4 regions of the Paenibacillus sp. NPDC056579 genome follow, and region 4 is predicted to be linked to each of the others. Evidence: predicted binding sites of a transcription regulator. Region 4 holds the regulator's gene; each other region holds the start of a gene.
The links. Region 4 encodes Rex, which represses fermentation and respiration genes when NADH is low (regulators of the CRP and FNR family bind a similar motif). Its sites were predicted from a motif close to TTGTGAAATATTTCACAA; they were not measured.
Positions count from the first base shown of each region.

Region 1: the regulator Rex is predicted to act here: its motif matches at 4,181-4,198, upstream of adhE (bifunctional acetaldehyde-CoA/alcohol dehydrogenase).
Region 2: the regulator Rex is predicted to act here: its motif matches at 5,037-5,054, upstream of nadA (quinolinate synthase NadA).
Region 3: the regulator Rex is predicted to act here: its motif matches at 4,181-4,198, upstream of ACFQ88_RS09005 (cytochrome ubiquinol oxidase subunit I).

Region 1 is NZ_JBHTVD010000018.1:74,970-82,431, reverse strand. It holds gene pflB (formate C-acetyltransferase) at 1-1,299, opposite strand, end outside; gene adhE (bifunctional acetaldehyde-CoA/alcohol dehydrogenase) at 1,520-4,135, opposite strand; gene ACFQ88_RS37440 (acyltransferase family protein) at 4,950-5,963, shown strand; gene ACFQ88_RS37435 (formate/nitrite transporter family protein) at 6,222-7,073, opposite strand; gene ACFQ88_RS37430 (hemerythrin domain-containing protein) at 7,134-7,462, opposite strand, start outside.
Region 2 is NZ_JBHTVD010000020.1:9,967-17,428, forward strand. It holds gene hslO (Hsp33 family molecular chaperone HslO) at 1-431, opposite strand, end outside; gene ACFQ88_RS37940 (type III pantothenate kinase) at 686-1,450, opposite strand; gene nadC (carboxylating nicotinate-nucleotide diphosphorylase) at 1,447-2,316, opposite strand; gene nadB (L-aspartate oxidase) at 2,309-3,925, opposite strand; gene nadA (quinolinate synthase NadA) at 4,047-4,985, opposite strand; gene ftsH (ATP-dependent zinc metalloprotease FtsH) at 5,279-7,228, opposite strand; gene hpt (hypoxanthine phosphoribosyltransferase) at 7,299-7,462, opposite strand, start outside.
Region 3 is NZ_JBHTVD010000002.1:329,846-337,307, forward strand. It holds gene ACFQ88_RS08990 (response regulator transcription factor) at 1-190, shown strand, start outside; gene ACFQ88_RS08995 (Gfo/Idh/MocA family protein) at 436-1,518, shown strand; gene ACFQ88_RS09000 (cytochrome d ubiquinol oxidase subunit II) at 1,725-2,747, opposite strand; gene ACFQ88_RS09005 (cytochrome ubiquinol oxidase subunit I) at 2,744-4,099, opposite strand; gene ACFQ88_RS09010 (Rrf2 family transcriptional regulator) at 4,439-4,840, shown strand; gene ACFQ88_RS09015 (class I SAM-dependent methyltransferase) at 4,927-5,817, shown strand; gene ACFQ88_RS09020 (cache domain-containing sensor histidine kinase) at 6,314-7,462, shown strand, end outside.
Region 4 is NZ_JBHTVD010000001.1:134,096-141,557, reverse strand. It holds gene ACFQ88_RS00790 (amidohydrolase) at 1-501, opposite strand, end outside; gene ACFQ88_RS00785 (DUF47 domain-containing protein) at 770-1,390, shown strand; gene ACFQ88_RS00780 (inorganic phosphate transporter) at 1,419-2,420, shown strand; gene ACFQ88_RS00775 (redox-sensing transcriptional repressor Rex) at 2,482-3,102, opposite strand; gene dinG (ATP-dependent DNA helicase DinG) at 3,099-5,954, opposite strand; gene ACFQ88_RS00765 (tetratricopeptide repeat protein) at 6,036-6,674, opposite strand; gene panD (aspartate 1-decarboxylase) at 6,737-7,120, opposite strand; gene panC (pantoate--beta-alanine ligase) at 7,174-7,462, opposite strand, start outside.

The DNA.
Region 1 (7,462 bases), on a different contig from region 4:
AAACTGCATTTGCTTGCCGATCCGCATCGCAGATACGCAGCAGGCGATCCCATAATCATCGCCGAATTGCGGCCTCATAAGATCATCGTTCTCGTATTGAATCGAGCTTGTTTCGATAGAGACCTTGGCGCAATACGCTTTAAAAGCTTCCGGAAGCTGTGTGGACCACAGCACTGTCAAATTCGGCTCCGGAGCCGGCCCCAGATTGTACAGCGTATGCAATATGCGGAACGAGCTCCTAGTAACGCGAGGGATTCCGTTCAATCCCATCCCTCCGACGGATTCCGTCACCCAGGTCGGGTCGCCGCTGAACAGCTCGTTGTAGTCGGGCGTACGGAGAAACTTGACGATGCGCAGCTTCATCACAAAATGGTCCATCAGCTCCTGAGCCTGCTCCTCCGTCAGATGTCCCTCGGCCAAATCCCGCTCGATGTAAATATCGAGGAAGGTGGATACCCGGCCCAAGCTCATCGCCGCCCCGTTCTGCTCTTTGATGGCTCCCAAGTAGGCAAAATAGAGCCATTGGATCGCTTCCTTGGCCGTCGCCGCAGGCCTGGAAATATCATAGCCGTAGGAAGCGGCCATCCGCTCGAGCTCCCGCAGAGCGGCTATTTGCTCGGACAGCTCCTCGCGGGCGCGGATCACCTCTTCGGTCATCGCGTCGACTTCAAGCTGGAGCAAATCGTTCTTTTTCGCTTCGATCAAACGATGAATGCCGTACAGCGGAACCCGGCGGTAATCACCGATGATTCTCCCCCTGCCGTAAGCATCCGGGAGCCCGGTAATGATCCCGGCTTTGCGCGCGGTGCGCATCTCAGTCGTGTAAGCGTCGAAGACGCCCTGGTTGTGTGTTTTTCGAATTTCGGTAAACAGCCTTACCATTTCATCCGGCAGCTGAAATCCATACGCCTCGCACGCATCCGCGACCATCCGGATCCCGCCGAACGGTTGAACCGAGCGCTTCAACGGCGCATCCGTCTGCAGGCCGACAATCTGCTCCTTCTCTTTATCGATATAACCGGGCGCGTGGGAGGTGATGGTGGACACCGTGTTCACATCGACATCAAGCACGCCGCCATTGCGGGTTTCCTGCTTCATAAGCTCGCGGATTTGCTGCCATAATGCGTTGGTCGCTTCCGTCGGACCCGCAAGGAACGATTCGTTCCCGCTGTACGAAGTCAAATTCCGGTTGATAAAATCATTGACGTCAATATGCTTCTGCCATTTGCCGCCTTGAAACCCTCTATATGCGTCCTCTCGCTGCATGCTGCTGCCCAAATCCGATTCTTTTACTGCCATTTCGCATGACCTCCTCGCCAAAATAAATCGTCGTAGAACCTGAATCCGGCCTTAGCCGGCTTGCACCAAGTACAATGAATACCTATAAAATAAATCCTCATCGCCGCACCATGAATCGTTACCGCATCGTATGATTTCCAACGCTCACGAATCCGAACGCGGGTAGCGGCGATGAGAGGCGCAGCTCGAAGCGTGCACTTAGCTGCAGCTTAAGCAAGCATTATTCGAACTTTCCGTAAAACGCTTTGCGGTACAGCTCCGCAAGCTCCGTCACGAGCGGCATCCGCGGATTGGCTGTCGTGCATTGATCCTCGAAGGCCCGGTCGGCCAGCTCGTCGACGCGAGCCTCGAACCGCTGCGGATCGATGCCGAGCTCGGAGAACGACGCCGGGATGCCGAGCGACTGATTCAGCTTGCGCACCGCGGCGATCAAGCTTTCGACGCCTTCTTCCGTCGTCCGAGCCGGCAGGCCGAGGATGCGGGCGATTTCCGCGTAGCGCTGATCGGCGATAAAATGGCCGTACTTCGGAAACGACGCGAACTTGGTAGGCATTTGCGCGTTGTAGCGGATGACGTGAGGCATAAGGATTGCATTGGTACGTCCGTGAGCCGTATGGAATTCGCCGCCCCACTTGTGCGCGAGGCTGTGGTTAATTCCAAGGAACGCATTTGCGAACGCCATGCCGGCAATTGTCGAGGCATTGTGAATTTTTTCCCTGGCCAGCTCGTCTCCAGTGGAGTACGACCATTCAAGGTACTGGAACACAAGCTGAATCGCTTTGATCGCCAAGCCGTCCGTGTAGTCGTTGGCCATAACCGATACGTAGGCTTCTATCGCATGCGTCAGCACGTCCATGCCCGTATCCGCTACCGCTGTCTGCGGCAGGCTGTATACGTAATCCGGGTCGATGATCGCTACATCCGGCGTAAGCTCGTAATCGGCCAACGGATATTTCGTATTGCCCTCCCGCTTATCGGTAATAACCGTGAAAGAGGTTACTTCCGAGCCTGTCCCCGACGTTGTAGGGATAGCCACGAACTTGGCTTTGCGTCCAAGACGCGGGTATTTGTACACCCGTTTGCGGATGTCCAAAAACTTTTGCTTCAACGATTGGAAGCTGGTATCCGGGTATTCGTAGAACAGCCACATCGCTTTCGCGGCATCCATCGGAGAGCCTCCGCCAAGAGCAATGATGCAGTCCGGCTGAAAAGCTTCCATAAGCCGGGTGCCGCGTTCCACCGTCTCGACGGACGGATCGGGCTCCACATCGGAGAACACTTCGATATAGACTGGCGTCTGCCGTTTGCGCAGGTAATACTCCACCCGCTCTACATAGCCCAGCTTGACCATCATCGGGTCGGTTACAATAAGGACGCGGGAAATGTCCGGCATTTTTTGAATGTACTGCGTAGCGCCTTTTTCGAAATACACTTTAGGCGGTATTTTAAACCACTGCATGTTGACGGTCCGGTATGCGACCCGCTTGATGTTCAGCAGATGGACGGCCGTCACGTTCGAGGTCGTAGAATTATGACCGTAAGAGCCGCATCCCAGAGTCAGAGACGGAAGGTTCGTATTGTAAATGTCTCCGATGGCTCCATGAGTCGAAGGAGCGTTGACGATGACCCGGCCGGTCTTTAACGCGGCTGCAAAGTCCGCAATCACCCGTTCATCCTTGGAATGGATGACCGAGGAGTGCCCCATCCCGCCATAAGCGACAACCTCCGTTGCCCGAGCGATGCCTTGGGCAGGATTCTTCACCTTGTAGCAGGCAAGCACCGGACTCAGCTTCTCGGCGGATAATGGATAAGCGTCGCCGACCCCGGCAAGCTCCGCGACCAGTACCTTCGTTCCGGCAGGAACCCGGATACCGGCCATATCGGCGATCTTGACGGCGGACTGTCCTACAATGACGGCGTTGACGGCGCATTTCTCGGGATGAATGACCAGCTTCGAAACCGCCTCCGTCTCCTCCTTGTTCAGGAAATAGCAGCCCTTCTCGCTCATCAGCTGCTTCACCTGCGCAAAGACCGGCTCCTCGATTATGACCGACTGCTCGGACGCGCAGATCATGCCGTTGTCGAACGTTTTGGACAAAATCAAATCGGTGACGGCTTGCTGCAAATCGGCCGTTTTCTCGATAAAGCAGGGAACGTTGCCGGGTCCGACACCCAAGGCGGGCTTGCCGGTACTGTACGCAGCCGCAACCATGGAGGCACCGCCAGTCGCCAAAACAAGAGCTACGTCGGGATGGTTCATCAGCTGGTTCGTCGCTGCTAGAGAAGGATGCTCGATCCATTGAATGCAGCCTTCCGGAGCGCCTGCCTTGACGGCAGCCTCCATCACCGTTCTTGCCGCCGCTTCGCTGCAGCGTTGGGCGGACGGGTGAAAGGCAAAAATAATCGGGTTGCGGGTTTTCATCGCAATCAACGCTTTGAACATCGTGGTGGAAGTAGGATTCGTTACCGGAGTGACCCCGGCGATAATGCCTACGGGCTCCGCCACCTTTTGATAGCTTTCATAGACATTGTCTTCGATAACGCCGACCGTTTTGTCGTATTTGATGCTGTGATATACGTACTCGGATGCGAACAAATTTTTCGTCATTTTATCCTCGTATACGCCTCGCCCGGTCTCTTCCACAGCCAGCTTCGCAAGAGCCATATGCCGGTCCAGACCGGCCAACGCCATCTGCTGCACGATATGGTCTACCTGCTCCTGATTTAACTGCATGAACGCTTGCAGCGCCTTCTTCGCCTTCTCCGCCAACCGATTCACTTCATCGTGCGCTTCCGGAGTTTCTCCCGCTGCATTCTGCTTCTCTTTTACAGCCATTGTCCCAGCCTCCATTCGAATAGGTGCTTTGCTTCGGATACTACTATGTTACTTTTTTCACAAACTATTCGATATAACATTTATCACAGTCGGCCACTGCTTATTGCTTATTGCTTACCAGCAGCTCCGCCTCCTGCAATATCACCCTGCAACCTTGAGCCCTCCTCTTCGTCAGCTGCTGCTTGCCTCTAGAGTAATGCCAAATACAGGAAATGTATGTGCGATTCATCACAGCCTGCTGATGTTTGCCAGATTCAGCCTATGAGAAAGCCTCCTATCGAAGCACTTCGAGGCTAAACAACCTTAAAGTCCTGCTTAACAAAGCCCGCTTCGCTAGCAGGGTAAGTTTTATCGCTTATATAGAACTTACATCGGGTTAACTCGGAATCTTATCCATTCTATTGTGGGATAAAAAAACACCTGCCTGGTCACAGGCAAGTGTCCTCGATGAATTAACCGTACCGGTCAATCCTCTTCGTCCCATTTGCGGGAATAAGCTTTTTTCGTAATCCAAAACGTCAATCCCAATATGATGATAAGGGTTATGATGCCCAAAATGATCGCTACCGTCACTTGCTGCACTCTCCTCACGGCTTGTTCAATAATTGGCGCCGAGCTTACGTTCTTTCGGCCCGATTGCGGAAATTGATTTCATTATAAGCCATTTGTCCGGTAACATCCAATGGAAACTTCAGCATTTGACCGTGACCTGCGTCACTGCAGTGATCTGACTTCGAATGTAAGCTTTTTTTGTAGAGAGCAGGAACGGCCTTACAAGCCGGATCCGCGACAAAAACAGGCGGAGGGACGCACGATGGCAACCGAACGGAAACACGAGCTGAATGTCTATTTTCTCAATGTCAAATTTGTGCTTATACTGCTGGTGGTGACCGCCAACCTGCTGGAGCCGATGATCGGCGGCAATCTGTATGCTAATGCGGGATATGAAGCGATTTACACGTTCCATATTCCTGTATTCGTTCTGGTGATGGGGTATTTCTCCAAGCCGTTCAAGCTGGATTCGGAAGGCCTGAAGGTCATGAGCACCTTGCTTTATCAATATATTTTATTTCAAACCTTGTACAGTGCGGCCGATTACTTGTTGTTCCGGGCTGCGGGAGTCGTTCACTCGTTTTTCATCCCCTATTCGATGCTGTGGTTCGTATTGAGCCATTTGTTCTGGCGGCTGCTGCTGCTTCTGTTCGTCCGGTTGCCCCATCCGATCGTGTTGGCCGTGCTGCTCGGCATCGCCGTCGGTTATTGGCCGGATGCCGGCGGCTGGATGAGCATCTCAAGAACGTTTGTGTTTTTCCCGTTTTTCCTGGCTGGGTACTCCATTCGTTTGTTTAAAGATTGGACGGCGCTGTCCCGCCTCATCCGTCCCTTTGCCGTTATCGCGTTGGCTGCATTGACCACAGCATTATGGATGGGCGTACGCATCGACCCGGGCTGGTTGTACGGCAATACTAGCTACAGTGCTCTTGGTCATACGGAATGGTATGCGGGTGTATTTCGTGCAGGCACGTATTTGCTGCAAAGCGCCGCAGCCGTATGCTTCCTGGCTTTGATCACATGGAGAGCGGGCCGGATAACCGAATGGGGCAAACGAACCGTCTATGTTTTTCTCTTGCAAGGCTTCGTCATCAAAAGCTGCATCGCGCTTGGCTTGTTCTATCGAATTGAAACTCCGCTCGAGGTTGCCTTCATTCTGCTTGGGGGAGTCATGCTGACGTTGCTGTTATCGACGCGCCGGGCATCCGCCCTCGGAAAGCCCTGGATCGAACCGGACTTCAGGCTGCTCAATCGAACGGCATTGGTCAAAAAATAGTGCACGCGCAGGAAAGCCCCTTTGAATTAGAGAAGGGGCTTTTAGCTAGCGGCGGTGAGCGTGTTCCGGTTAGCCTTTACCATTGCCGGTTTGGCACAACATGAGCAGCACCCTCGACGCTGTGCAAAGGGTGACTCCGCTGGCTGTTCAAAAAGCAAAAGCAGCAAGCCCGTCTGTTCTTCACAGACCGCCTGCTGCTTCCCTCTGACTATTTCCCCAGACTTTTGCCTTGTGCCCTCGCGAAGGTGATTCCCATCGCTATGTGCCGGTATTGCTGCCGGCAGCTTTGCTGTATATCGCTTCATTGGCTTTTGCTGACGTTTCCTTGGCTTTGCCCGCTTCTTCTACCGACGAATAAGCGAGCCGGTATAGTCCCGCTACGAACAAGCTCCCTCCCACTGCATTGCCGAGAAAGACGGGAACCGCATTCGCGGCAAATTGCGCCCATGTCGCCTCACCGGCAAAAATCGCCGCAGGGATCAGGAACATGTTCGCGACGATGTGCTGGAAGCCCAAAGCGACAAAAGCCATCGTCGGGAACCAGATGCCGGCGATACGGCCGGCGCCATCCTCGGCGCCGTAGTTTATCCACACGGCGAGTGATACGAGCCAGTTGCACCCTATCGCGGAGATAAACGCGACGAGAAAAGGCTCTTCCAGCTTCGCATGAGCAAGCGCAGCGGTTTGCGCCAAATACGGCCCATGCTCCGTCATGCCTGCCAAATGACCGAACACGTAGGCGACGAACAGCGCACCGGCCATATTAGCGGTGCCGATAATCGCCCAGTTGGCCGCCCAGCGGCGATAGCTAACTTTGCGGGCATAGCAGGCGAAGGGCACCGCCATCATATTGCCCGTGAGCAGCTCTCCTCCTGCGATGAGGCACAGTATAAGGCCGAGAGGAAAAACTGCCGCTCCGGCTAAACTGCGCAAGCCTCCCCAGTCCGGCGGAAGCGAGCCGCTCACCCTGATGGCAAGAAGAAAGCCGAGCGCGATGAACGCCCCGGCGGCGAAACCAAGCGGAAGCTGTGTTTTTAGCGGCATGTACGCTTTTTTTATCCCGGCTTGAATAGTACGAAGAGCAATCTGCTCCGGCTTGGCGAATCCCATGGCGCGCCTCCTTTCGGATACCTGTTGCTTCAACCTCCACAGCACGTCTGCTTCCGTATTTTAGAAGCCGTATTGGTTCGAACGGTCGGCCAATGCCTCGATCATATCCTCCTCTTGACGAAAATGATGCTTGAGCACCGCACATGCCTGCATCAAATAAGATGCCAGCTCCTTGGCTTCCAGTGAAGCGACAGGCAGCACGATTCGTTCTACCCTCGTCACGAAAGCCGCTATGAATTGATCGGCTATCACATGCTCCTGCTCCATCTCGCTGTATAATTCCAGCACGTTCGCTTCATCTCCGAAGTACCATGCCGCCATCGGAAACATCGTTTCCGCTTCCCATTTTGCGTGCGCGTCCAAGTCTTGTTGAAACACGATCGTCTTGT
Region 2 (7,462 bases), on a different contig from region 4:
AAGTCCTCGCCAAGCTCGCCCGAAATTATAGGAATGCTGCCGCGGTAAGGATCTTTTAATCCCAAATCCTTGATGACATTCAAAAATCCGTCCGTACCGACCGCGCCGGCTACATCCAGCTTGCCAATGGCATTAAGCGGCAGATCGACCTGAGGATTATCGACGTAGCCGCGAACTTCTCCCGCCGCATTAGCATCGACAACGATTTGTCCGATCGGCCCTCCGCCTTTTACGATAATCGTGAGCTTCTCCTCGCCCTTCAGCATCGCGCCCATCATAAGGCCGGCGGAAACCGTTCTTCCGAGCGCCGCTGTTGTTGTCGGGGTCATTTGGTGTCTGCGGCTTATTTCATCCACTATCGCGGTGGAGCAGACGGCAAACGCTCTTACTTTGCCCTCCATCGCAGTAGCTCTAATCATATAATCTCGCATGGTGTAACCCTTTCTGTGGTGTTGTGATAAGTTCTTGGACATTGTGGAACGCCGGTTTCATGCGAGGAATCTCTGTAATGGGGGGTGTCAGCCTCCGGCCGCTTCTTGAAATCGTTTGTTGTGAGTAGACTTTGCGGTAATTTCCCGATGACAATGGCGGACGCTCCCGCTCTTCTTAGAGAATACCTCACCTGCTAAGCAGCCATTGCGAACCTGTACATTATCCAAATCCAAAAACACTATATGCTATGCAGCTATTGATTTCTCTCATAAACCATTTGCAGTCCTTGCAGCGTAAGCAAAGGATTGACCGTCTCGATAGTCCTGGATTCGCTGGCAATAAGCTGCGCCATCTCGCCAGTCGCTATAACTTTGGCGTTCTTGCTGTGCTCTTCGCGGATGCGCCCTACAATGCCGTCGACCTGTCCGGCAAAGCCGTAAATGATGCCCGCCTGCATAGACGCAACCGTATTTCGTCCGACAACGGACTTGGGCTTCACAAGCTCGATGCGAGGAAGCTTGGCAGCGCGTTGATATAGCGCCTCGGTCGAGATTCCGATACCCGGTGCGACCGCTCCCCCGACATACTGACCGGACTCATCGATATAATCGAATGTCGTCGCGGTGCCAAAATCAACGATAATGCACGGAGCGCCATACAGCTCGATAGCGGCGACCGCATTGACGATCCGGTCGGCACCGACCTCGCGCGGATTTTCATACCGGACATTCAGCCCGGTCTTTATTCCGGGTCCGACTACCAGAGGGGATTTCTTTAAATATTTTGAACATAACTGTTCCAGTACAAACATTAACGGGGGAACGACAGAGGAGATGATTACCCCTTCGACCTGATCCAGCTCGATTCCTGCGTGCTGAAACAAGTTATAGATCATCATTCCGTATTCGTCCGTCGTGCTCGAACGGTTGGTACTCAGCCGCCAATGATGCAGCAGTTGCCTCTCTTCATAAAGACCGAGTACGATGTTCGTATTCCCCACATCCACGACGAGGATCACGACGTTACCCCCTTCCGCTCATTCAGGTCAAGACTGATATCGAGCGCTTGCACGGAATAGGTCAGACGGCCGACGGAAATAACGTCTACCCCGGTGGAGGCAATGGCATGAATCGTCTCCAAGGTGACGGAGCCTGATGCTTCTACAAGAATATGCGGAGCCTGGGATTTCATGCGTACAACCGCTTCGCGCATTTGCTCCGGGCTCATATTGTCCAGCATGACGATATCCGGCTGTGCAGCCAAAGCTTGCTCCAGCTGCTCCATGCTCTCGACCTCCACCTCGATTTTCATCGTGTGCGGAATTTGGGCGCGGGCTGCGCGGATGGCTTCGACAATCCCGCCGGCTCCTTTTATATGGTTATCCTTGATCATGACCGCGTCATACAAGCCAAAACGGTGATTATGCCCGCCTCCGACCCGAACCGCATATTTTTCAAGAAGCCTGTGGCCTGGAGTCGTTTTGCGCGTATCGACAAGCCGGACCGGCAAGCCCTGCAGCGCGTCGACGAATTGCCGGGTCCGCGTAGCGATTCCCGACATTCTCTGCATAAGATTCAAGGCAAGACGCTCTCCCAGCAAGATGCTGCGAGTGCTTCCCGTGACTTCCGCCAGCACCGTACCGTAGCTTACAGCTTGTCCCTCTTGAACCTTCGGCTCGAACCTGAGACGCTCGTCCACAAGCGAAAATACCGCTTCGGCAATAGGCAATCCCGCGATGGTACCGTTATCCTTCAAATGGATAATCCCTTTGGACTGCCGATCGGCCGGTATCGTCGTCATGGTCGTCACATCGCCCATGCCGATATCTTCCTCCAGCCAAAGCTTAAGATTTTTTTTCACATTTTCCATTTGCAGCTCATACATCGTCGATATGTCCCTCCGTTATGCCTTGTTCCCGGCTGAAAACCGTATGCTTTCTCCAATTCAGGTCGTCTTTCTGAGGGAAGTCCTCCCGGTAGTGTCCCCCGCGGCTTTCTTCCCTAATTATCGCAGCCTGCATCGTAAGCAATGCACAAGTAAGCATATTGGCAAACTCGTATTCCTCGCGTTTCGATAGACATGTATCAAAGATCGACAGCTGCCGCTTCAGTTCCTCATGGCCCTTTTCCAGGCCGCTCGCCGTTCTTTTCAGCCCTGCATAGCGAAGCATCACTTTTTGCAGCTTCAGCTTTTTCTCCACAATCGGCTGCTTGGCATGCTCGGTTCTTGCCGTACAGTCTCCCGATACTGCAGGGGTATACTGCAGCGGCTCCAGCTGCTGAATCCGCTCGACAATTCGGCGGCCGAAGACGATGGCTTCGGACAGCGAGTTGCTCGCCAGCCGGTTCGCGCCGTGAACGCCGGTTGAAGACACTTCCCCGCAGGCGAACAATCGGCGTACCTCCGTCTCTCCGTACAAGTCGGTATGAACGCCCCCCATCATATAATGAGCGGCAGGCGCTACCGGAATCCAATCCGAGGATAAATCCAGGCCGTAGTTCAGGCAAAATTCATAGATCGTAGGGAAACGGTGCTTCACCGTCTCTTCCGATTCATGAGTGAAGTCGATATAAACGAACGTCGACTTCGTCAGCTCCATCTCGTTCACTATCGCCCGGGCGACAATGTCTCGGGGCGCCAGCTCCAGCAGCGGATCATACCGTTCCATAAAACGTTCGCCATTGATATTGCGAAGAACAGCACCTTCGCCCCGTACCGCTTCCGACACCAAAAATCTCGGCGCGCCGGGATAACATAAAGCCGTAGGATGGAATTGAACGAATTCCATGTCCTTTACAAGCGCTCCCGCGCGGTAGGCAATGGCGACACCGTCTGCAGTTGCTATGTCCGGATTCGTTGTGTAGCGGAACAGTTGTCCCGCACCGCCGGTGCAAAGGATTGTCGCATTGGCCCGGACGAACACTTTGTGGCCGTCGGGCTTTTGCACCAGAGCACCGAAGCATTCGCCGTTCTCGGTAATTAGGTCGATGACGAAATGGTCATCCCAAACCTCGATATTCGGGTCCTGCTTGGTCTTCTCGGACAAGGCGCGAACGATTTCCGCTCCTGTCGCATCGCCATGCGCATGCAGAATGCGGCGTTGACTATGCGCTCCTTCTTTAGTTAGAGCGAACTCTCCGTTCTCCAGGTCGAACTGCGTCCCCATACGAATGAGGTCCTGAACTCCTGCCGGTCCTTCATGCACAAGGACATCGACAGCCGATGGAGAGCACAAGCCTGCTCCCGCCATCAATGTATCTTGAATGTGGTAAGCAGGAGAATCTTCGTCGGAAATGACGGCGGCAATGCCGCCCTGGGCATAGCGGGTATTGCTGTCCAGTAACGATTTCTTTGTGATCATGAGCACTTTATGGCTCTCACTCGCTTTAATAGCGGTAAAAAGACCGGCGATTCCGGCGCCGATCACCATCACGTCCGTATGTACTTGCGGCAGCTCGTTTAAATCAAAATCGACTAAATACCGAGGAATCATCCTATATTTCTCCTTCCAGTTCCCCCGAGGACAGCAAAATGAAAACGCTCGCTTTCAGGGGAACCCCCTCATCTCAAGTATTGGTTATACGTCTTTTCAACCAACAAGAGAGTAGCGCATGCTACTTCACTTGTAACATGCGCTCCAGGGATGCTTTGGCTTGTTCTGCAACATGAGGCGGAACATAGATTTGCGGCTGCATTGTTTCCAGACATTTAGCAACCTTTTTCAAATTGTTCACCTTCATGTTCGGACATACCAAATATTTCGTAGCAAAATGGAAGGTCTTATCAGGACTGTCCAAACGAAGCTGATACCCGGTTCCATCCTCGGTACCAACGATAAACTCTTTACAGTCGGATTCCTTACAGTATTTAATGATGGCGGTCGTACTGCCGACGAAATCACCGAGCTTCACAACCTCAGGACGGCACTCCGGATGAACGACGAACTGAGCGTTCGGATATTGCGCCTTCATTTCCTCTACATCTTTGACGGTCAACATGTCGTGAGTGTTACAGTATCCTTCCCAAATTATAACTTTTTTATCAGTAAATTTGGAAACGTAATCACCCAGGTTTTTGTCAGGCACCCAAATAATTTCATCCGAGTCCACCGAATTGATAACTTTTATCGCATTGGCCGAAGTACAGCAAATATCCGTCTCGGATTTCACTTCCGCGGACGTGTTAATATAGGCAACGACTTTGGCATTAGGGTGCTGCTTCTTCATAGCGCGCAGCCCGTCGACGTTAACCATGTCCGCCATAGGACAGCCTGCACGTTCGTCCGGAATAAGCACCGTCTTGTTCGGAGCCAAAATTTTAGCGCTTTCTCCCATGAAGTGAACTCCGCAAAATACGATCACATCCGCATCCGTAGAAGCTGCTTTCTGTGCCAACAAAAAGGAATCCCCGCGAAAATCGGCTATTTCCTGAATTTCGTCTCTTTGATAATAATGAGCTAAAATAATGGCGTTACGTTCTTTCTTCAGCTGCGCAATGCGTTCCTTCAGTTCCCGCTTTTGCTCTTCCTTGCGCTCCAAGGCTAATGCCTCCATCGTCGCACTACCTACCTTTCCGTACATGCCCCTTTTTGGTGTAAATCGAAGTCGTGAAAATGTTCACATATTGTTTGAAGATTTACATGAAGATTTACAACTAATTTACACAACATCCCCGGTGGTGTCAATGCTCAAATAACTACAAAATAGCCGAAAATCGCTTATGGGCGTAAGCCTGCTACTCGCCTGTATCTCTTGGTTTTAGTTTCTCGCCTAACGCCCATTTTCATCCGATTTTAACAAAAGAAAAACCGGAAGCATAGAAGCTATGCGTTCCGGTTTCAATACGGTTACTCTTTATTTTCTTTATCTTTATCGTCTGCCGAAGGCTTATCGAACTCAAGCTTGTTAGCCTCCGCCGTATGCTGTTGTCCTGTAATATTGACCTTCACGTCAATAATCGAGGAATCATCCAGCTTGCCGGTTTCGATTAACTGCTTGATTTGCTCTTTCTCCAGCGTTTCTTTTTCTATGAGCGTTTCGGCGATCAGGCGAACCTGATCCGAATACTTCTCCAGCGTGTCCTTCGCTTTTTGGTAGCATGCGCGAATGATGGTCTGCATCTCCTGGTCGATCTCGTAAGCAATCGCATCACTATAGTTTTGCTCATGTCCGAAATCGCGGCCAAGGAATACTTGCCCTTGCACGTTACCGAACTGCATCGGTCCGAGCTTGTCGCTCATTCCGTATTCCATAATCATTTTGCGGACGATGGAAGTTGCACGTTGGAAGTCGCTGTAAGCGCCGGTGCCGATTTCACCGATGAACATTTCTTCGGATACACGGCCTGCCAGCAATCCGGTGACTTTATCGAGAAGCTCGTTCTTCGTATTCATCATCCGGTCTTCGCCTTCCTTAGGAAGCATCATGACGTACCCGCCTGCGCGACCCCGAGGAATGATCGTAACCTTATGAACCATATCGGCATTTTCCAAATGGTAGCCGATAATCGTATGTCCCGCTTCGTGGAAAGCAACCATCCGCTTTTCACGCTCGCTAATGACGCGGCCTTTCTTCTGCGTACCTACAATGACGCGGTCGAAAGCTTCATCCAGCTCATCCATGGAAATGTCTTTCCGGTTGCGGCGAGCTGCAATCAATGCCGCTTCGTTCAACAGGTTCTCCAGGTCTGCACCTGTAAATCCTGTCGTATAGCGTGCCAATACGTCCAGCTTAACATCCTTGCTCAGCGGCTTGTTGCGCGCATGCACTTTTAATACCGCTTCGCGGCCCTTCACATCCGGACGGTCTACCGTAATTTGACGGTCAAAGCGTCCCGGACGCAGAAGCGCTGGGTCCAAAATGTCCGGTCTGTTCGTAGCCGCAACGATGATGATTCCTTCGTTGGCTCCGAATCCGTCCATCTCTACGAGGAGCTGGTTGAGCGTCTGCTCGCGCTCGTCATGTCCGCCGCCCAAACCGGCGCCGCGCTGACGACCTACGGCATCAATCTCATCTATAAAAATGATACAAGGTGCGTTCTTCTTGGCGTTCTCGAACAAGTCGCGAACACGGGATGCGCCGACACCGACGAACATTTCTACGAAGTCGGAACCGCTGATACTGAAGAACGGAACGCCTGCTTCACCGGCAACCGCACGTGCAAGCAACGTTTTACCTGTTCCCGGAGGTCCGTTTAGAAGTACGCCTTTAGGGATTCTCGCGCCTACGGCAGCAAACTTGCGCGGGTCCTTCAAAAACTCAACCACCTCGACAAGCTCTTGCTTTTCCTCATCCGCCCCCGCAACATCTTCAAACGTTACGCGCTTTTTCTCTTCATTATAAAGTCTCGCGCGGCTTTTACCGAAGTTCATCACCTTACCGCCGCCACCCTGCGCCTGGTTCAACAGGAAGAAGAACAGGATGAAAATAATCACAAACGGGATAATGGAGGTAAGGAAACTAATCCAAACGTTGTCCCCTTCCATTTTTTCGACAACGATGTTAGGCACTTCGCCTTTCTCGATCATTGTGACGGTTTCTTGGTCATAAGGCGCGCGGGTTTCGAAGTTCTTCTTGTCCGGCGGCTGCGGATTTTTATATTTACCGCGAACCAAGTACGTTTGGCCGTCATATCTCAAATTGACCGATTCAACATTCTTCTCAATTAAGGCCTGTCGGAGCTTATCGTAGCTTATTACGTCTTTCTGGTCGTTCTGCGTACTGATGAAGTGAACGATACCGACAGTGACCAAAAATATGAGCAAATAAAAGCCTGTATTGCGAATAATTCGATTCATCCCCTACCTCCTCTCAAAAACGGCAACTTTGTATATTGTACCACAGCAAGTCTTGGCATAACAAGAAATGCTAATGGGAGTACACCTCTGGCTTAAGGATGCCGACATATGGAAGATTGCGGTATTTTTCCGCATAATCCAGACCGTAGCCAACCACGAACGCATCAGGAATGACAAACCCTTTATAGTCTGCATCCAGATCCACCGTTCTGCGCCCCGGCTTATCGAACAATG
Region 3 (7,462 bases), on a different contig from region 4:
GGTTGTAGTAACGCGAGATGATTTGATGAACATTGTATGGGGCTTCGACTACATCGGCGGTCAGCGTACGGTGGACGTTCACGTGAGCTCGCTCCGCAAGAAGCTGGAGATGAACCAGCAGAGCGTACAGATTGAATCGATCCGCGGCGTAGGGTACAAGCTGGTTACGTCCGTAGGCAAAAAAGCATAATTATCAACAAGAGAAGCACCATTGCGATGGCTTGCTTCTTTTTTATTTCCATTTCCCGGGAAATTTTTGTCGACGGCAGGGCGGAGCATGTCAAAAAAGATCGATATATTATGGCAAAATCGCATACAATATAGGCCAGATTAGAAATATCTTTTTCGGACAATGTTCACTATACTAATGTCTAGATATTGAGGGAGCATTGAATGCTAAATGCTGAACCCACCTAATAGAGGAGGACCAAATCAATGGCTAAAACGTTTAGAATTGGCATTATCGGCTGCGGCGGTATCGCCAATGGAAAGCATATGCCTGCTCTGAAAAACCAAAAGAACGTGGAAATGGTCGCTTTTTGCGATATTGTGAAGGAAAGAGCGAGCGAGGCCGCCGAGAAATTCGGTACGCCTGATGCCAAAGTATACGACAACTATAAAGAACTGTTGAACGACAGTTCTATCGATATTGTTCATGTTTGTACGCCAAACGATTCCCATGCGGATATCTCTATCGCGTCTATGGAAGCAGACAAGCATGTTATGTGCGAGAAGCCGATGGCGAAAACTGCTGCTGATGCTCGGCGGATGGTGGAGGCCGCCAAGCGTACGGGCAAAAAACTGACCATCGGTTATCAGAACCGTTTCCGCTCGGACAGCCAATATTTGAAAAGACTGTGTGAGGACGGAGAGCTCGGCGACATTTATTATGCGAAGGCGCATGCGATTCGCCGCCGCGCCGTACCAACTTGGGGCGTATTCCTGGATGAAGAGAAGCAGGGCGGAGGTCCGCTTATCGATATCGGTACGCATGCATTGGATTTGACGCTGTGGATGATGGACAACTACAAGCCGAAGGCTGTATTGGGTACGGCGTTCCACAAGCTGTCCCAGAAGAAAGACGCAGCCAACGCTTGGGGATCGTGGGATCCGGAGAAATTTACAGTCGAGGACTCCGCGTTCGGTATGATTACCATGCAGAACGGTTCGACGATCGTGCTGGAATCCAGCTGGGCCATTAATATGCTGCAAACCGGCGAAGCGAAGACGACGCTGTGCGGCACCGAGGGCGGAGCGGATATGCAGGACGGACTGCGCATTAACGGCGAGAAGCACAGCAAGCTGTTTATGAACGAAATTCAGCTCGATGCCAAAGGCGTTGATTTCTACGACGGTAAGAAAGCAAGCCCGGCTGATCTGGAAATGCGCTTGTGGCTGGAAGCGGTGGAGCAGGACAAAGAGCCTGTAGTTACGCCTGAGCAGGCTTGCGTCGTTTCGGAAATTTTGGAAGCTATTTATGAATCGTCGAAAACCGGCAAAGCGGTTTACTTCGAATAATTTAACGGTAAGAAGCCCGAGCCTCCTGTTTGTGATTGGAGGCCCGGCTTTTTTTGCATATTTATATGAGCGGTGGCTCCCCACTTTGTGGGGATATTTGCATTGGGCGGTTAGAGGCTGACGATTGTTCCGGGAGACGGCGAGCCTACGCTGCCCTGAAGACTGAACCGTGAGCCAGAAGTCTTGACCACTGTGCTGCGCTTCGATTATTTCCCGGTTTTGCCCTGTACATAGGAGGCGTTGAACAAGAACAAGCGCATCAGCAAGTACAGGGAAGGAATGAGCAGCAGCAGCCCTGCAATAAAGGCGATGATGAGGGCCACTCCCATCGTCGGGCTTGTCACGCTCTCATGAATCGAGACAATAGGGTAGATGATATACGGCAAATGGGCTGCGCCATACCCGAAGAACGCGAAGGCGAACTGCAGCATGACAAGGATGAACGCCAAACCCAGCTTCCTGCGATTCCATATGAGGTATATGGCGAACAGAAAGCACAGGAAGGAAAGGACGAACATCCACGCGATATCGAGCATGCCTTCGAAATGCCACGGGCTGTGCTTGTAGATCGAGAAAAAGACGAGCAGGCTGGCCAAAATGGTCGGCGCGCTCCAACCGACCGCGAAGCCCCGGAGTACTTCCATCGCGGCGGCGTCCTTAGCTTTATCCGCATAATACGTAAGGAAAGAAGCGGAGATGAACAAGATGCTTACAAGAGATAGCAGGACGACCGACCACGCATAAGGGCTGGTGAACAGCTTCGCATACTGAAGGATCACTTGGCCGTTCTGCTCCTGAATGAATCCGCCCTCCGAAATGGTCAGTACGATGGATAGCGAAGCCGGGATAAGCAGCCCGCTGCTTCCGTATAGCAGCATATAGAGCGGATTATCCTTCGTTCCGCCATAGGTGCTGAAAGCATAGTAAGAGCCGCGGATGGCGAGGAGAATGATCGCTATGCTGCCCGGGATCAGCAGGGCCGTCCCCAGGTAATAGGCGGTGTCAGGGAAGAAGCCGACCATGCCGACCATGAAGAAGATCAGGAACACATTCGTTACTTCCCACACCGGGGACAAGTAGCGCTCGATAATGCCGTGAACCAGATGCTTGCGGCCGGTTATCATACTGTAATAGCTGAAAAATCCGGCTCCGAAATCGATGGATGCCACGATCAAATAACCGTAAAGGAAAATCCAGAGCACGGTAATGCCGATTACTTCGATAGTCATTTGGGTTCGCCTCCTTCGATTCCGCGACGAGCCATTTCCTGCTCCGCCGTGTTGCTCCTAAACAGCTTGCGCAGTACCGCCCAGACGGTAAATCCGAGCACGATATACAACAAAGAGAAAAGCAGCAGCATCCAATCTACGTTGTCCGCGGTTGTGGCTCCATGAGCGGTCTTCATATACCCGCGCAGTATCCAGGGCTGGCGCCCGGCTTCAGCGAAGATCCAGCCGCATTCTATCGCAAGCATGGCAAGCGGCCCCGCCCAGACGGTACAGCGTAGCAGCCAGCGCGGCAGCTCGCGTCCCTTGGCGCTCCGACGCTTGCGGGCGAACAGCAGGTAGCCGATGCACAGCACAATAAGCAGGCTGCCGATCACTACCATCGTATCGAAAAAATAGTGAATGTATAACGGCGGACGTTCGTCCGGCGGGATATCGTTCAGCCCGGTAACGACGGCGTCCGGCTTGCCGAAGGCGAGAATGCTCAGCGCATAAGGCAGCTTCAGCCCGTAGCGGATTTCATTGTTTTCCTGCAAAATACCGCCGATCACCAGCGGAGCGCGAGACGTCGTCTCGAAATGCCATTCTCCTGCCGCGAGCTTCTCCGGCTGGTATTCAGCAAGGAACTTGCCGGACAAGTCACCTATGAATGCGGTCAGCAAGGAAAAGATAAGGCCCGTGATCATCGTCAGCCGCAGCGCTTTTTTGTAGTAGACATGCTTCCGGCCTGCCAAAAGCGCTAGAGCGGCGAAGCCCGCCAGCACGAATGCGCTCGTCATATAAGCGGATGAGAGCACATGCGCGGTTTTGGTCGGTGTTGCCGGATTGAACATGGCTACAATCGGATCGATATCGGTAATAGTCCGTCCCGATAGTGTGAAGCCTTGCGGCGTGTTCATAAACGCATTGACGATCGTGATGAAAAACGCGGATGCCGACGAGCCGATAATAACGGGAATCGACAGGGAGAAATGAACCCATGGGTTACGGAACCGATCCCACGTATATAAATAAATGCCCAGGAAAATGGCCTCGAAGAAAAAGGCGAAGGTCTCCATAAATAACGGCAATGCGATGGCTTGCCCGGCAATTTGCATAAAGCTCGGCCACAGCAAGTTCAATTGAAATCCGATACAGGTGCCCGTGACGACGCCGACTGCTACCGTAATGACAAAGCCGCGGGCCCAGCGGCGCGCGAGCAAAATATAGTGCGGGTCGCGGCGCTTAATGCCGAGAAACTCGGCAATGGCGATCATTACGGGCACCCCGACGCCGATAGTGGCAAACACGATGTGGAAGCCAAGGGTTAATCCCGTCAATATGCGGCTGTATACCGCCGGATCGTAGGACATCATGGTTCGATCAGCTCCTTGTAATGTAATAGGGAGGACATGGTTATTCTTAGCATTTTTCCTTACTGTTAGTATAAAGGTTGTATGTGATTTAATTCACATAATATGTGATCAACGGTTGAAGAAATGGTTACGAAATGTTGAAGGGGTGAAAAAAAACTTATTTTTCTGTCAACAAGTACTAATAAAATCACAAAAATGCCCTTGTAAAAACTTTAAAATGCCCCTTGCTCTATACTATACAGGCATCTCGTTAACGATAGAATCTCTCATGACTTGACATTCCCACACTTTAAAGCTATCATGGATAAATAAAGTCTGTAATCGAGGTGAGACTGCACCATGAAATTTTCGAAAGCGACGAACTATGCCCTTCACACCATGCTCTTTCTTGCGGCAGCCACCCCGAATAAGCTTATTGGCGTACAGCAGTTGGCGGAGCGGCAAGGGGTTTCACCAACGTATTTATCCAAAATACTAACCAAGCTCGTCAAGGCGGGAATGATTGAATCCACTTCAGGCGCCAATGGCGGCTATAGATTAAAGCGGAATTGGGAAGAGATCTCGTTTCTGGATATCATCCATGCCATAGAAGGTACAGCCTCCTTATTCGATTGTGATTTGAACCATGGACCCGATTGCTTGATTCAGAAAGCGATGGTTTCGGCGGAAGAGAAGATGGAGGAATACCTGCGAGAGCAAAAAATGTCTGAGCTTGCCAAAAAAGTAACGTTTGTTCTGTAACAAACGGCTGCTTTTTTTTTGATAATATTATAGATATTAAGAGTCTTTAAAGTCTTTCAAATTTTATTAGAGGGAGCTGCAGCAAGATGACAAACGATCTTTTTAATGAAGCCGTATGGGAAAAAGCTTGGAAGGAGGATATGCAAACCGGAGTGAACAAGATGAAACAAGCCGGGATAGATCCAGTGCATGCTTTTGACGATAAGGCCAAGTCATTCAACGAGCAAGCATTTAACGAAGAAGGCAGACGAAGGGCCAAACGCATAATGAATTGGCTGGAAGGCCAGGGTGTCGGCTTCAAAGATTCCTCCATACTGGACGTTGGAGCGGCCTCGGGCGGATTTACTGTACCGTTTGCAGAGAGGGGGGCTGCTGTTACTTCCGTGGAGCCTAGTCTTCCGTTGGCTGAGCTTCTGAAAGACAATATTGCGGGATTGCCGAACGGCAAGGTGGAGGTTGTGACGGAGCCGTTCGAGGACATCGATATTGAAGCAAGAGGGTGGAGGAAAGCCTTTGACTTCGTCTTTGTCTCCATGTGTCCGGTTATTGTCGATTGGGAGAGTGTGGAGAAGGTGCTGAGCTGTGCGCGGCAGTTTTGCTATATCAGCATGTCCGTCGGCTCCAGGGAGCATAGTCTGGTAAGTGAGATTTGGCCTCTGGTGACTGAGCGGCCTATGATAACCAAGCATATGGAGATGGGCTATCTGCTGAATTTATTGTACCTAAAAGGCTATTCCTATGAGTCGCTTGTAACCCGGGAAATGAAGAACACGGTGGTATCCAGAGAAACGGCGCTTCAAGAGGCTATGGACTGGTTGAAAATGTTTGGTTTGCCTGCCGACGACCGGAACCGGAGGATTGTCACCGACTATTTGCAGCGGACTTACCCTGAGGACAAGGTGGAGATCCAGCAGGGAGGCCGATTCGGCAAGGTGCTGATACGATTGCAGGATCAGAGCATGTATACCCGAGATTGACGGTCGGCTAGTGAGGGGAAAGCAGCGGGAAAAGAAACACCCGAAGGGCGTAGTGTGGCAAGGAATCGAGAAAATCCAAGGACAAGCCTTGGATTTTTTTGTTGAGCAAAACCAAAGAAACCCGGCCTTTGATTGTATTGTTCGGCGGGATATGCCTTCCAGCCAGGCTTTCGAGGGTCGGACAGGAGATCCGTTATTTCTTGAAATGATGCTGCTTTCGGAGTGCGATCGGACCGAGAGTCCGCTATTTGCTCTTTTTAACGGAAAAAACGGTGTATTTTTTCGAAATAAAGGATCTGTAGTCCGATCATCCTGCAAGAAGAACCATTTTTGGTAAAATAACGGATTTACGGTCCGCACCAACTTGAGCAGTTCTCTCGTTCTTCAACGGACGGCACACTTTTGACCAGAAATTGCATAGTTTTGCACCGGTTTTTTCAATGATTCCCTATGGTATATTTATTTAGTTAAGCAATCATTTCAAGGGGGTCCGGTAATGAGACGCAGCTTCGCTAAGCCATTCACATCGATAAGGGGCAAAATACTGCTGTCGTTCTTTCTTTGCATCATCGTGCCGGTCGCCTTTATTATTTATAACTCTTACACATCATCACAGGCGGTTCTTAGAGAGCAGATCGACCGCAGCCAGCAGGAATCCATGCGCAATTTGGCCGCCAATATGGATGATCTGTCGGAGCGCATGATGAACGCATCGAATTTGATCGTTAATGATATGGAGCTTCAAAATTTTTTGCAAGCGTCCCCGGAATGGACGGGCAATTACGCTTCGTTCCAGCAATACCAGAATGTCCAGAAGAAACTGATGAATATTAAGGGCATCATAATGGACAGCAATGCTGTAGTAGCAGTGGTTGATTTTCGCGGATTCGTACATTCCTCATCTGTCGATTACGGAGGCCGGCCAGCATTCAACGAGCTTGTAAAGGAACCATGGTATGGGATGACGATAAGCAAGCAAGGCTGGCCTTACTGGCAGCTGCCGTATGAAGGGACATTGGGAGGAGAAAGCCCGGATGTACAAAAATGGTTCGTACTGACCCGGCTTATCAAATCTCCGCTAGGAGAAGAAGGGCTTGGTTTGGCCCTCATCGCAATACCGGCCGAATCGTTCTTCCCTGGAACGGCATCGACGGATGAAGGGGATAAAGGCAATACGCTGCTGCTCGTATCGGGCGAATCCAAAGTGCTGGATGTGCAAGGCGACCGGGCTCTCGAGTCGTATGAGCCGATAATAGCGGAAGCCTCCGGGCAGGAACACGGGGGAAGCTTATCCAGACTGACCGTCGACGGTCAAGATTATTTCTACAGTACGGTACCGATTCCGCGCGTCGGCTGGAAGGTGATCGAGCTTGTTCCGCAGACGGAGCTGATGGGACAATTGAACCGGATCAAGTATCAATCCTTTCTGTGGCTGTTCGCTTTGTTTGCGGTGTTCACGATGGTGTTCGTTGTACTAATGCTGCGGTTTACCGGTCCGATCCGCGGCTTGCTCCATTCCATGAATCGCCTGGGGCAAGGGGACTTCAACGCTCAAGTACATGTGAGAGGGGAAGACGAAATAGCCAAGCTGGGCGTTCATTTTAATAGGATGACCGCCAACTTGAGAGGGCTGATCGACAAGCTG
Region 4 (7,462 bases):
GAATTGGATCGCTTCTTTCAGCTTCGCGTCCTGTACCTCCGGAGGGCATAGACCGATTACGCCGCGAGTCAGGCATGCGCGCATACCGCTTTGTTCCACGGCTTGCGCCACTTCATTCATATGGTCGTACATATCGACGAACGTGGTAGTACCGCCTTTGATCATTTCCAGGATCGACAGCTGGGTTCCCCATTGCACATCGTGTGCGGTGAATTTGCCTTCCATCGGCCACATCTTCTCTTGCAGCCACACCTGCAGGGCAAGATCGTCACCATATCCGCGAAGGAGTGACATCGCTGCATGGCAGTGCGTATTCACCAGACCGGGCATGTACAATTTGTTGTTCCCGTTGATTTGCTCATCATAATGATCCAAAGGAAGCGGCGCTTCTTTACCTATATATGTAATTACATTTCCTTCAATCACCATACACCCGTGGACTACCGGATTATCGTGATTCCATGTTATGAAAATCCCATTTGTAATAATCGTTTTTTTCATCATCACCTAGTCCTTCCCATGTTCAATAGCATCAATCTCCACTGTACAACTTCAATCCGTCAAAATCAAGTAAGGAATGCTGGCCCAGTCCCAATTGGGGAGCATAATTTGAACATTGATGAACATCTCCCGAAATGGACAAACTATGATTGCATTCCATCAGTATCATGTGTTATTTTTATTTTTGTGTTAATTTTAACGCTATTTTTCTACATAATCTGCGTTAATCAGCGTTTTTATATTGAGATATTATTAAGGAGGCCGTTTCATGCTTTTTGCCAAAAAGAACGACACCGACTTTTTGCTCCTGTTAATCAAAGCGTCGGAGAACACGCTGCACGCGGCACAAACGTTCCGCAACGCCGTTATGGGGGATCAGCCGCCGGCTGCATTTTACCCTCAGCTGAAGGATTTGGAAAATAAAGGCGACCAAATCACGCACCAAATCTTTAAAGGCCTTAACAAAGTGTTCATAACTCCTTTGGATCGGGAAGACATTATGGAGCTGGCCTCCAAAGTAGATGATGTGATCGACGGTATCGAGGCGACTATCGCACGTTTCGATTACCTGAATATCAGCACAAGCGATAATTACATGAGAGAATTTTCCGCCGTATTGGTCGATAGCTGTCAGCACATTCTGGACGCATTCAAATTGTTGTCCAAAAAGAAATATATGCAAATTACCGAACACACCGTTCAGATCAACAGCCTGGAGAACGAGGCGGACCGTCTCATGCGCGAAGGCATTCGAGAAATTTTCTTGAATCCGAAGGATCCGTATCATGATTTTAAACTGAAGGAATTGTATGAGCGACTCGAACAAACTACGGATGCCTGTGAAGACGTAGCGAATATTTTGGAGAGCGTCGTCCTGCGATATTCGTAAGGTCTTTCATAATCGGTAGGAGGTAAACATGCTAACCTTTTTAATAATCATCGTTGCTCTGGCGCTTCTGTTTGACTTTATTAACGGATTTCATGACACGGCGAATGCTATAGCAACTTCTATTTCAACCCGGGCGCTCTCTCCCAAGTTCGCGGTCTTTTATGCAGCGATATTGAACTTTATTGGAGCGATCTTCTCGTCGGAGGTGGCCAAGACGGTCGGAGGAAAGGTTGCGAACCCTGCGACGGTCGAGAACGGCGTACTTGTTGTTATTGCGGCATTGCTAACTGCTATTATATGGAATCTAGTCACATGGTATTTCGGCATTCCATCCTCCTCCTCGCATACGCTGATCGGCTCGCTGGCCGGCGCGGTTATTGCTGGCGCTGGGGTAGCCTCCGTCAACTGGAGCGGCTTCAAGGAAATCATCATCATTCTGATTTTATCGCCCATCGTTGCATTTGCTACGGGGATTATTGTTATGTGGATTATTCGCCGAATTATTTTCATGAGCGGCAATCATTCCAGATCGAAGCTGAACCGGATGTTCCGTTTCTTTCAAATTTTCTCCGCAGGGCTGCTGTCTTTGTCACACGGCGGGAACGATGCTCAGAAAGCGATGGGAATCATTGTCTTCGGTATGGTTGCTTTAGGTCATCACGACTCACTGGATGTTCCGTTATGGGTCAAGCTGTCGGCTGCTACCGCAATGGGCTTGGGTACTTCGATCGGCGGATGGAAAATTATTAAAACGGTAAGTAAAAACCTGATCAAGATCGAGCCGATCAACGGATTTGCTTCCGACTTAAATTCTTCCATCATTATCCAAACATCGACGGCCATGGGGATGCCTCTTTCCACCACTCATGTTATCTCCTCTTCCATCATCGGTACGGGTGCTGTCATGAGGTTCCATGATGTGAAATGGGCTACGGTTACCAAAATGGTCATGACCTGGATTATTACGATCCCAATCAGTATGGCTCTGGCCTATATCATTTACAAAATCATCTTCCTACTGTCTGCATAAGTAAGGACGCACAAAAAAGCCTACATCGAATGTAGGCTTTTTTCATGTTCTCAATTTCCCATTAATCCAAGTAGTATGCCAAGCTTTGCAGCTCGGTGGTGAAATCGGCGTGATGGACACGAATTTCGTTCGGGACCTTGATGATAATAGGTGCAAAATTCAGTATCGCTTCAACGCCTGCTTCCACAAACTGGTTGGCTACGTTCTGCGCTTCGGCCGCCGGTACGGTTATAATGCCGATTCGGACATGCAGAGCTTCGATCGTTTCCTTCAGCTCGCCCATCGGCTTCACATGAAGATTATTGATGGACTCCCCGATTTTCGAGGCATGGGCGTCGAACACGGCCACAATTTTCATATTATCCTTCAAATAAGCGTTGTAATTGCATAAGGCGCGCCCAAGATTCCCCGCTCCGACCAATGCAACAGGAATGACTTTATCCAGCTTCAGAATTTGCCGTATTTTCTCTATCAGATAATCGACGTCGTAGCCGATTCCCTTTTTTCCGAACTCTCCGAAATAGGCTAGATCCTTGCGAATTTGCGCCGGATTCAAATCAAGCTTTTGACCCAGATCCTGTGAAGAAACGGTGCTGACATTTTTCTTGCTCAGTTCGTTCAAAAATCGAAGATAGACGGGCAGCCGCCGAACGACCGCCTCTGATATTTTTATTGTTTTCATGTACCGCTTTCCCCCATCCACTGCTTAATTCTCGGAACCAACTGATTGGTCGGCATGTGCTCGATCTTGGGGCCGGGCAGCGAGTACAAAAAGTACTTCCCGTACGTCGTATCAATGACCCTGGTATCATAAATGATGACGATACCTTTATCGTTTGCGGTGCGTACGAGCCTTCCGAATCCTTGCTTGAAACGAATGACCGCTTGCGGAACCGACAGCTTCATAAACGCGTTTTGGTTCAGCTTTTTTAACTTCTCCGTCTTGGCTTCCACCAGAGGATGATTCGGCGGCTGAAATGGCAGCCGGACAATAGCCAGACAGGTCAGCGCATCTCCGGGAATGTCGACCCCTTCCCAAAAGCTGCTTGTGCCAAGCAGCACGCTTGCCGGGCTGCTCTGGAACATCCGCGTCAATTTGCTGCGGTTGCTGCTGTCTACCCCCTGCCCCAGCACCTGAATGCCGAACGGGCTTAGAACCTCCTTCAGCGAAGTATGAACCAGCTTCAGCATCCGGTTGGAAGTAAACAGCACCAGCATCCGGCCCTTCGTCTCCAAGGCCACTTCCGCAAGCGACTGCGTCAAATGATCGAGAAATTGCTGCTCGCCGGAATTTCCTCTAATGCTCGGAAAGTCTCTCGGTATCACAACCAGCGCTTGCTGACGGTAATTGAATGGCGACGGCAATTGAACCGTTTTCAGTTTGGCGGGTTCATCCTTGCTCTCGAGCCCCAGCTGTTCGCAGGTATAATCGAACGATTTGCCCACGGATAATGTAGCCGAAGTCATGACCACGCTGTCCTTGACATCGAAAAAATGCTGCTGAAGCATCGGGCTTACGTCGATAGGCACGCAAACCAATTGAAGCGACTTGGCTTTATTGAATTGGCCGCCTTCGAGCCAGTACACATAATTATCATCCGGCATGGTCATGAAGAAATGAAGATTGTCCCTCTGACGCGACAGCTCCTTCACCGTACCGCTAAGGTCGGTCACCATGCCTTGCAGATCCAGCTCTTCCTGCACTTCTTTCAGTTCGCTGACCATTTTGTCCATCTTCTTCAGCACTTCATTCGTTACGAGGTGAATATTCTCCTCCAGAACAAGCAGCTTCTCCCATACGGCCGGCGTATCGTCTTTCTTGACCCTGAAAACTAGCTGGCCACCTTCGGTTTGCGAAGGGTCCGACCGGCTAGCCAACAGCTGATACAACGCTTCCGCCAGCTCATCCCACTGCTCCTTGACCTGAACCAGCTTCGGCGCAACCGCATCGATCGTATCGCACCACGCTTGAGCCCGCTCCGATTCGTTTCTTTGCAGGCGCGCTTTCAACGAAGGAAGCTGGCCGCTTCTCGCGTCTTTATAAAGCCACCATAGCGTGTTAATAAAGGTGCCATAGTACATCTCGATGCCTAAATGCTTGCTCGCCACCTCTTCGAAATGATGAGCTTCATCGATGACCAAATGTTTATAAGTCGGCAGCAGGCGGTTCTCCGCCTTCGTATCCGTAAACAACATAGAGTGGTTAGTAATGACCACGTCCGCTATGTTGGACTCATGGCGGGCGCGATGGTAGAAGCACTTTTTGAACCAGGGACAAGCCCTATTCAGACAGGAGTCGGAATCGCTCGCCACCGAATGCCAGAACTGCGCACCCCGGTTAGCGGCAAAATGCAGCTCTTCTTCATCTCCGCTTTTCGTTTCGCTCAGCCAAACCAGCATCTGGCCGGCCGTGATCCGGTCTTCCTTGCCGTTCTCGAAATCCTGCATATTCAATTTATGCTCGAATTTACGCAAGCACAAATAATGGCTTCTTCCTTTCAGCACGGACGCCTGGAATCCTACGGGAAACAAGCTGTGAAGCAGAGGAATATCCCGCTCGCGAATTTGCTCCTGCAGGTTGATCGTATGGGTGCTGACCAGTACCTTCTTATCCTGCTTCAGCCCGTAATACAACGATGGGATCAAATAGCCCAGCGATTTACCCGTACCGGTTCCCGCTTCAACCATCAAGTGTAGTCCTTGCTGAAATGCCGATTCCACTTCCTCAAGCATCCGCACTTGAGCTTCCCGGTCCTCATATGAGGCGAACCGCTGCTTCATCTGTTCCTTCAACTGCTCATAGAAGTCCGAAAAGCTATCGGGAAGCTTCGATACATCCGTATCCTCCCTAACCGGCTCTTCGTCTCCCCAATCGTCTACATTGATTGCGAACTGGCGGAAATAACGTCCTGTCTCCGTATCAACGGTGGTAAACATTTCCTTGTACGTTTTCATCTCTTGAACAAACCAGCCGAAATCGGACGTTACTCCATCGAACAGGATAGACAAGCGCTGAATGGTCAATAGCGGCAGACTTTGAAATTTCTGCAGACAGCGCAGCCAAATTTCAGCGGTTACTTCCGCATCGCTATCCGCCTGATGAGGCCTCTCGTGCTCGATCCCGAAGGCAAGACAAACCATGCTCAGCTGCAAGCTCGTTAATGAAGGGAACAATACCCGCAGCGCATCCATCGTGTCCAGCACCCGGCCGTCGAACGGAAAATAGCCGTTTTCATCAAGCGCTCTCTGCAGAAAGCTCAAATCAAAAGCGATATTGTGTCCGACCAGAACGCAATCCTGCAGAAGTGGAACCATTTCCGCTACTACCGCATCAAGCTCGGGAGCTTCGCGAACCATCTCGTCGTCAATGCCGGTTAGCGTTGTGATAGAAGAAGGTATACCTATCCCGGGATTTACCAGAGAAGTATACCTGTCCGTGATGATATCGTCTTGTATGATGACGAGGCCAACCTGTATAATGCGATCCGCAGGCTGGCTCCCGGTCGTTTCAAAATCCAATACCGCGAATTTCATTCCTTTTATGTCAATCCCTTCATTCCCACTCTCTTCTTAGCATACCAATACTGCAGGGAAAAGGGAATAGTAAACTTCATCCTATGGGAGCCGGTTCGGCTGCTGATGAAATTGAAGCTGGCCTTTTTTTTCTGCGCAAAGCCCCATTTCCATCAACGGCTGAACGCTCGTCGGATCCGTTTGGAAAGCAAGATTGAAATACTCGAAGGCTTTGTCCATGTTGCTGTGGTGAGCTTGAATGCAGCCCATAGCGTTGTACGAAATAGCTCTCATCTGGTTGTTCTCGGTTAATTGAGATAAAAAATGAAAATGACTGTAGCTCTCCGCGATGTCTCCTTTGCGCAAATAACTCATGGCCAAGTACATCCGAGCCAATGTAAAATCCGGCTGCTTATGCACCATCTCGGAAAACTCGCGGATCGCTTCGTCAAACATCAGGAGCTTATAATATCCTTGGCCTTTGGAAAAAGCGTCGGAGCGCTTGCCGACCATTTCGGGATCCGTATAATCATTGGTAAGTGGTGCTGGATGATGCTGCTGGTGAAAAGCGGCAAGCTTTTCTTCGAATAATAGCCATTCTTCAATAAACGTATCGCTCATCGCTTTCAATGCTTTCAGCTTCTCCTGAAGCTGCTTCTTTCTGACGCCTGTCGCCGTTGCATATTGGGAAGTCACTTCATCAAGCATTTCGTTCATGGAGGCAAATAAATGTTTGAACATGTAGGCATCCCACCTTAGCTGAGCATACCCTCATTTTTCGCCCCCACACGGCTTTTCATTCGTTACATGACGGTGGAATGAATTTCTTCCTTCAATACGCTGATAACTTTATTATTTTCACCCATTATGGCAACTTGCGGATGATGCTTCCGTGCTTCTTCATCGGTCAGCATAACGTACGATAAAATAATGACGGTATCGCCTACCTGCACCATGCGTGCCGCGGCTCCGTTCAAACAGATGACACCGGATCCTCTCGGACCGGGAATAATGTAGGTTTCTAAGCGGGCGCCGTTATTGTTATTGACGATCTGCACCTTTTCATTTGGAAGCATATCGATCAAATCAAGCAAATCTTCATCGATCGTAATACTGCCTACGTAGTTCAGGTTCGCTTCGGTTACGGTCGCGCGGTGTATTTTGGATTTGAGCATCGTTCTGAACATGAGTTGAACCTCCTGTAAGAAGTTTTCTGAATAGAAAACCGGCTTCGTATAAATTACAACTGAATGATGGTATTGTCAATTAACCTTGTTTTACCGAACTTAACCGCCAACGCGACGATGATGCTCGACACTGCCTTCAAATCGGTTACCGGCTCCAATGAAGGATACGTCAAAACATCGGCGTAATCGATTTGCGCAAGCGGAGACTGCTCAATATGCTGCTTGACGGCTGCCTGCAGTTCCTCCGCCGCTATTGTTCCATTAGACTCTTTAACGAGCCGCTCGGCGAGTCTCAATGCGGAAGACAGCACCAGTGCCTGCTTGCGTTCCTCCGGCTGCAAA